Regions from separate parts of the Listeria sp. MAN/IMW/UF464 genome, predicted to be linked through region 1. Evidence: predicted binding sites of a transcription regulator. Region 1 holds the regulator's gene; the other holds the start of a gene.
The links. The regulator LexA, encoded in region 1, represses DNA repair genes until DNA is damaged. The targets are predictions, from matches to a motif close to CGAACATATGTTCG.
Positions count from the first base shown of each region.

Region 2: addB (helicase-exonuclease AddAB subunit AddB) is a predicted target of LexA. The motif match lies at 2,384-2,397, and genes of this name have one in related genera.

Region 1 is NZ_JBZWZP010000001.1:404,413-408,554, forward strand. Features, by position in the region: gene tkt (transketolase) at 1-771, opposite strand, end outside; gene AC4PG0_RS02030 (DUF896 domain-containing protein) at 918-1,145, opposite strand; gene yneA (cell division suppressor protein YneA) at 1,238-1,567, opposite strand; gene lexA (transcriptional repressor LexA) at 1,725-2,339, shown strand; gene AC4PG0_RS02045 (GNAT family N-acetyltransferase) at 2,369-2,890, shown strand; gene AC4PG0_RS02050 (arsenic transporter) at 2,924-4,142, opposite strand, start outside.
Region 2 is NZ_JBZWZP010000002.1:42,714-46,855, reverse strand. Features, by position in the region: gene addB (helicase-exonuclease AddAB subunit AddB) at 1-2,372, opposite strand, end outside; gene AC4PG0_RS07460 (IDEAL domain-containing protein) at 2,521-2,877, opposite strand; gene AC4PG0_RS07455 (competence protein ComK) at 3,007-3,606, shown strand; gene AC4PG0_RS07450 (helix-turn-helix domain-containing protein) at 3,654-4,001, opposite strand; gene AC4PG0_RS07445 (PTS fructose transporter subunit IIABC) at 4,108-4,142, opposite strand, start outside.

The DNA of each region.
Region 1 (4,142 bases):
ACCTGCATTAGGAGCACCAAAACCAATAACTGTTTTAACTTCAATCATTGTAGGTTGTGATGTATTTTGTTTTGCTTTTTCAATAGCAGCTAGGATTTCTGCTGTATCATTGCCATCTTTAACTAATAAATGTTCCCAACCATAAGCTTCAAAGCGTTGTTTTACATTTTCAGAGAAAGATTTGTCTAAATCGCCATCAAGAGAAATATCATTGGAATCGTATAAAACAACAAGTCTTCCAAGTTGTTGGTGACCTGCGTAAGAAGCCGCTTCAGAAGCAACACCTTCCATTAAGTCTCCATCTCCACATAGCGCATAAGTATAGTGATCCACAACTGGGAAACCATCTTTGTTATATTTTGCTTCAAGATGTCTTTCTGCCATAGCCATACCAACAGCCATCGCAATACCTTGACCAAGTGGACCAGTAGTTGCATCTACTCCATCAGTATAACGATATTCTGGGTGACCTGGAGTTTTACTTTCCCATTGACGGAAGTTTTTAAGGTCTTCTATTTCTAATTTGAAACCACTTAAATGTAATAAACTATATAAAAGCATTGAGCCGTGTCCAGCAGAAAGTACAAAACGATCACGGTTAAACCAATGTGAATTTTTAGGGTTTGTATTTAATACGCGAGACCAAAGTGCATAAGCCATTGGAGCCGCTCCCATTGGTAATCCCGGATGACCAGAATTTGCTTTTTGAATTGCATCAATTGATAATGTACGAATTGTATTTACTGCTAAACTATCTGTGTTATCGAACAAATGAAACATCCTCTCTTCAATATAATTTTAACTACTTTTAATAATAAGCCTAAAAAGCAATTAACACAACTAATAATTGCTTTAAATTGCTTAATTGATTGGTATTTTTGTTCATTTGCGCAAAAATGTTCATTTGGTACTAATTTTTACTTCTTATTTTTTCTCATTTGTTTTATTTTATGCGGTGTTACATCATTTCCTTTAGGGTCAATAATCGTAGTATTTTCGATTGTTCCCTTCATATGAGTGCGAAACGACTTAATATATTCTTTCCTTAATTTTTCTTGTTCTACTTTTTCATCAGCAGTTAGAGTCCCTGCTTTTTTCTTTTTAGAAAGTTCATTGATTCTATCTATTTTAGCTTTTTCTAGCATCACACTTCATCCTTTTCTTCATTATATTAAAATAAGAAAGTAGCTAAATCGCTACTTTCTTTATTATATCATAAACGACACTAAAATCGTTTCTACTGGTTTGCTAATTGAATAGTACTATCGCTTCTTTGTAACTTTGTTTCGTGTACTGGTATAACTACAGAATCCCCAGCTTTCACATGTCCATCTGTAAGGTTATTTTCTTTTTCAACCCAAGATACAAAATCTGCTTTTGCCATATCGCTCTTCGCTGCATATTGGTCTGCAAGTGCCCAAATAGAATCCCCTTCATTTACATCTACCTCAGAATACTCACTGCCACTCCCAATAACAGTGCACATCAATATAATTCCTAGAACTAAACAAGTTATTACAAATATAATAGAAACATAAAATTTATCCCAAATTAATTTTAAAGTCATTAATAATCCCTCCAAAAAAGAATGTACGTTCGCTTTTCTATATTATAGAACAGCCGTTCGCATATGTCAATAAAAAAACGAACCTTTGTTTGCATATTGGATTTTCTTTTGCTATACTTGATTTATAAAATAACCATTAAATCAATGAGGTGAAACCATGAAAATATCTAAACGTCAACAAGATATATATGAATTTATAAAATCAGAAGTAAAAGAAAAGGGTTATCCACCTTCCGTACGTGAAATCGGTGAAGCTGTTGGTTTAGCATCTAGCTCCACAGTCCATGGCCATCTTGCTCGACTTGAAGGTAAAGGACTAATTAGACGTGACCCTACGAAACCTCGTGCTATTGAAATTTTGTCTTTAGAAGATGAAGCAGAGACGCCGAATGTAGTCAATATCCCAATCATCGGTAAAGTTACTGCCGGAATGCCTATTACAGCGATTGAGAATATAGAAGAGTATTTCCCACTCCCTGAATATATGGCTGCAGGAGAAACCAATGTCTTCATGCTTGAAATCGACGGAGAAAGTATGATAAATGCCGGGATTTTAGATGGAGATAAAGTAATTGTTCGACAACAAAGTTCAGCAATTAATGGTGAAATTGTCGTAGCGATGACCGACGAAAACGAGGCGACTTGTAAACGTTTCTATAAAGAAGCGAATCATTTTAGATTACAACCAGAAAATGATGCACTAGAACCAATTATCTTAAATAACGTTACTATTTTAGGCAAAGTTATTGGCCTTTATAGAGATATTCACTAAAAGCTATATTTTGTTAGGCGGTTTTTATATTGATTTATTTTGAAACAGATAGACTAATTGCAAGAGATTATGTAGCAAGTGATTATGTTCCCTTTAGCGAAATGAACGGTGACAAAGTCGTAATGAAGTACTTTCCATCTACACTTTCAAAAGAAGAAAGTAATGCTTTTTTAGAAAGAAATCAACAAGAATTAACGGCACTTGGCTACGGACTTTTTGCCATTGAAGAAAAATCTACCGGCGAATTTATTGGTTTTACCGGTTTTCATGAAGCAACTTTTGAAGCTGCGTTCACCCCTTGTATCGAAATTGGCTGGCGCTTAAAGAAAAGTGTATGGAACCAAGGTTATGCAACCGAAGCCGCACTAGGAGCTCTCGATTTCGCCAAACAGAAAACAACTATTGATGAAATTTACAGTTTCACCGCTATGTTAAATAAGCCATCAGAACAAGTAATGAAAAAAATCCATTTTACAAAAGTAGCTACATTTATGCATCCTGCTTTAGCGGACGGACATCCTTTAAAGCCACATATTCTTTATAAAGCATAGGAAAAACCCTGTACAATTTTGTACAGGGTTTTCTTAGCTCCAAATAAGGAGTGAAATATAAAGTCCGACGAGTGTAATAAACAATACTGGAATAGTAATCACAATACCTATTTTAAAATATGATCCCCAGCTTATTTTTATACCCTTTTGAGCTAATACATGTAACCATAGTAACGTTGCAAGCGAACCGATTGGCGTTATTTTAGGCCCTAAGTCAGATCCGATAACATTTGCATAGACTAACGCTTCTTTCATCACTCCTGTAAATGAAGTATGATCGATTGCAAGTGCATTAATCATTACAGTTGGTAAATTATTCATTACAGACGACAATATCGCGGCAATAAAGCCCATCCCAATCGTACCTACGAAAAGCCCATAATGAGCAATATATGAAATAGCCTCTGCTAATAATTTAGTAATGCCAGCGTTTTGCAAACCGTATACGACGACATACATCCCAACCGAGAAAAACACAATATTCCACGGCGCCCCTTTTAAAATCTTCCTTGTAGAAACAGCATGACTCTTTCCACCAACTAGCAAAAAGATAAACGCTACAAGTAAAGCGATAAATGACACTGGAATGTCCAAAAAGCTACTTAAGAAATATCCAATCACAAGAATGATAAGTATTCCCCATGAAATCCGAAACATTTTTTTATCTTTAAGCGCAGAAGCCGGCTCACGAATTCCACTAATTTCATAAGTTCTAGGTAACGCTTTTCTAAAATAAATATAAAGAACAATAATACTCGCAACCAACGAAAAAAGCGTCGGAATCAACATCATTAATGCGTACTTTGAAAAACTAATGCCGAAAAAGTCAGCCGAAACAATATTCACTAAATTACTTACAACAAGTGGTAAAGACGTCGTATCAGCAATAAATCCACTGGCAATGATAAAGGGAAACACCTTTTTCTCATCAAAATTAAGCGCACGCACCATCGCCAAAACAATTGGAGTTAAAATCAAAGCTGCCCCATCATTCGCAAAAAGAGCTGCCACTAGTGCTCCCAAAATAGAAATAAGTACAAACATGAGTAATCCGTTCCCTCTTGCTAACCTTGCCATATGTAACGCTGCCCATTCGAAAAAACCAATCTCATCTAATATAAGTGAAATAATAATAATTGCAATAAAAGCGAGTGTTGCATTCCAAACGATGCCTGTTACAGTTACAACATCTGTTAAAGTGACAACGCCAAGTAATAATGCGAGTAATGCTCCAATACAAGCGGACCATCCA
Region 2 (4,142 bases), on a different contig from region 1:
AACTTCTCCATCCGCGAAACACTTGCATGAATATTTTCACCAAATAGGTTTTTAGCAGTTGTTTCTTGGAGTGGTTTGGTTTTATTTTCATAATAAAGGCTTGAAAGTACTTGTTTTGCTGCCTCAGATTCTTTGCTATCTTCAAAATAACTATTATAAGCATCCCACCATACATTTGATAAAGGATAACCACGTTTATACATTTGTAATTGACTCGTTAATAAGCCCAGTGTAGCTTGTTTAGAGCGAATATAACTACTTTGTTCTTTATCATTCAGTAAACTTGGGTCAGTTAAATAAACCGATTCATTTAAATTTTTGAATTGGCCTTTTATTTTTCTTAGATAATTCGACTCGTTAAGAACTTTCCCTTCTTCATCTGCAGCTGGATAACTAAGAAATAATTTGTCGCTTGGCAAACTCATTATTTTATAGGCTAATAAATCTTCTTCACCAATGTTATTTTTAGCAGATGGCTTTAAATTGCTATTTTCTACTCGCAAAGAGTCGCGATCTTGATCTGACAAAATCCCTTTATCTTTTTGACGTAGTGGCATTACGCCATCATTCATTCCAATCGCAAAAATAACTTTCATGTTAAGCAACTTTGCATTTTCCATTTCAGCTAAAACTACTTGATCTAAAGAAGGTGGTAGTAAAGAAAATTCTAGCGCATCCAAGCCCGTCGTAATTATTTCAGAAAAACTATTAACATCTAATTCTTCCTCACCTAAAACTTCTACAAATTCATCTAGCAGTTCTGATATTGAACTCCAAGCTTGTTCATGTTCTCTAGCAAGTTCCAAATAACCATTTTCTTCTGCTACTTGTCTCCATGATTCTAAATGTTCTACAGCTTTAACTTGCTCCAAATAATGATATAGAGCCATGGCGAACTCTATGCCTGTTTTTGCTTTTGTTATATTATTTTCTAATGTTGAAAGAGGCTCAACTATAAGATTCCTCATTTCATTAATAACACTTTGGGTTGCTAATTCTTCATCTGTTTGTGGCAAGACATTGGTAGAAAGTCCTCGAATTTTACGATAAATCCAATCGCCTTCTTTTTCCCATTTCCACTTATTTTGAATGCCGTTTTCGAGCACATAATTTTCAAGTATATCTGCTTTTCTTCTCATAATAGTCGCATTTTCAGCCACATCAAAGAAAAATTCTGTTTTAACTGCTTGGAAAATTGGTTCATATTTCCAATTAAATAAAATTGCATCAATACTAGAACGAATAAATTCAATAAATGGGTGTTTAGCCATTGCTCGTTTTTTGTCTATAAAAATAGGAATATCAAAGGACTCCATTACTGTTTCACATAAAATATCATAATCACCGATGTTTCTAGTCAAAATCGCTATATCTCGGTATCTATAGCCGTTTAATGCTAATTGCCGAATTTCGCGGGCAACACCTTCCATCTCAGCACGCCTATTATTAGCTTGATGGATGGTTAAATCATTTGCTCCCCCTTCATATGACGAGTATTTATTATCTCCCCAAGCGTTGGCTAAAAAGGCTAATGAGTCAGAGTTAGCTCGTTTATTTTCTAAAAGAATTTTCTCCGGTTCCACTTGAATTTTATTTAATTTAGCCATCTCTAATAAAGCAAAGTATGCTTCAGTGCTCGCTTTAAACATACTGAAATCTTCCAAACCTTTATGGATTTCAGGTACGTTTAAAGTTAACGATACTGTTACTTTATCGCATTTTTGCATTAGCTTTTCTATTACTGTTAACTCTTGTTTTGAAAAAGAAGTAAATCCGTCAATAATTATTTCCGTTTGATTTAAATAATCACTCTCAATAATCTTATCTGCTAACAGTCTCAAATAATCTTCATTTTCAAGGAATTTTCCTGCTAATAATTCTTCATATTTTTGATAAATAAGTGAAATGTCATGTACTTTGCTAGATACACTTGTAGATAAATTTGCCGCACTCTTCTCTAATTCGTCTACAGAAATTTCTTCTTGTTTCATTTCTTTGAATAACTTAGCCAGCTCTGAATAAAAGCCTTTTTTTGAAGTAGCTCTAGAGAAAATTTTCAACTTATCTTTTTGATCTAAAGCAGCTTTTCGAATAACCATCTCAATACCTGTTTGACTCAAAAAAGTTTTAGATAAGCCACCAGTTTCTTGAAGTATTTTCCAAGCAAGCCTACTAAAACTGAAAATCTGTGTCCCTAGCATTCCTGCCAAGTTTTGTTTATTTAAAAAGCTTGTTTCCATTTGAAACGTCATTTGATCGGGGACGATAAAAATATACGTCTTAGAAGTTTTTTTGATTTTTTCGCCTACTTCATCCATCAAATGAGTGGTTTTACCTGTTCCTGCTTTACCAGCAATTATTTGAAGTGTCATACCCTCACCACCGAACATATGTTTTTATTTAGTTTACCATATTTGAGCAATCTGTCCAGAACTTTTTTCGAGGCTTTTTTTCGTGAAAATTTATAAAACAGCTCAAAAAAACTAAGATAGCTCTTACTATCTTAGTTTTTCATATATTCTACTCAAAAGCCAGCATTTCCTGTTGGATTTTATTCATTTTTTCTGTTAGCTGCATAAATTTCGCTTTGTTCCTATTATCGAGAGCTTTATCAATTTCAGCTCTAAGTTGTTCTAATTTTCTCTCTTCTAGGAGCATCGTCAGGAAGCATTCGATAAAAACATTTGTTAATTCTTTTTCTCCTTTAAGGACACCCACTTGATTCATCAATGAATTAGAAAAATCACGCATTTCCACGACTACCACTCCTCCACTCATATTTATTACAATTTCGAAAAACTGTAACATGGCAAGAAAAAACAGAAAACGGCTTGAAAATACAACTTTACGAAAATCTAATGACTTGTAAATTACCATGTGCTATAATGACAAAAAATAACTCATAACTTACTTTGATGCTTCGTCGTTATTTGAAATTTTGTGCATTACGCAATAATTTCAGATTACTTCTTAGACATAAATACAAACATAGAGGAGTTGAATGAAATGAAAAAAGAACAAATTAGTACTCAGTTTTATGAAGTAAATCCCCACACAATGATTATTTTTCCAAAAAAATCTGGAAGTATAGTCTATTCAGAAATTTATGAAGTTGATTCTCATTATACTTCTAAATTTACCCCATTTGAGTTAATTAAAACCAGCTGTAACTTTTTCGGATCGAGTTATGATGGACGTAAAGAGGGAACAAAGCATCTAATAGGTGTCACTCATAAGCCGCCTATTATTATTGACCCTGTTACTTCTACCTATGTATTCCCTACTGTCGCGCCAAGTTCAACAGATTGTATTTGGATTTTCCCACAGCATATTAAGGATTATCATGCAATTGGATATAACCATACGTTGATAAAGTTTTCTAATTTACAGACTTTTGAAATTGATATGTCGTTAGCCTCTTTTAATAACCAAATTGCTAGAACCTCCATGCTACATATGAAGTTCTCACAAAAAATGCGAACAATGGAGAGCAATTTCCCTTCTATGAATATGTTTTTTCCTCCAGCTACACTCGCCGCTGAATCCAGGCGTTATTATAACACTATGCTCTCTGAAAAAGACGATTCAAAAGACCCGGAACAATAAAATTAAAAACCAGATATACGCATTGTATATCTGGTTTCCTTCTTAAATTATTTCTTATTCTCAATCGCATCTGCAATTCGTTTTAACATTAATAGTTCTTCTTCTGAATATGTATAAGGCAATTCCAGGTACCATTTCTCAAGCTCTGGGTTTCCAATTAAAGGAAAAGCATTTACTGAATTTTTTTCCCGTAAACCCGCTACATCATCTAATAAAAAATCTGTTGTAGTCCCAAGAATTTCTGCTAATTTAGCCAAAATAAAGATTGGCGGTCGGTGGTTATCATTTTCATATTTACTGATAGTTGAAGCTGTAGTTCCAATTTTTGCCGCTAATTGTTTTTGAGTTAATCTATTTTTCTTTCGTAAATGAATTAATTTTTCTCCAAATTCCAATACGCCCACCTCTCTTCCTTTTCATTATAGCAATTTTTTAGGAAGAATTCGAGAAATCACATAAAAAGAAATCGCCTTTTTAATTTCAAAAGACGATTCCTCTCTATTATACTGTTGGTTTTTTGCGTAATACTCCGATTA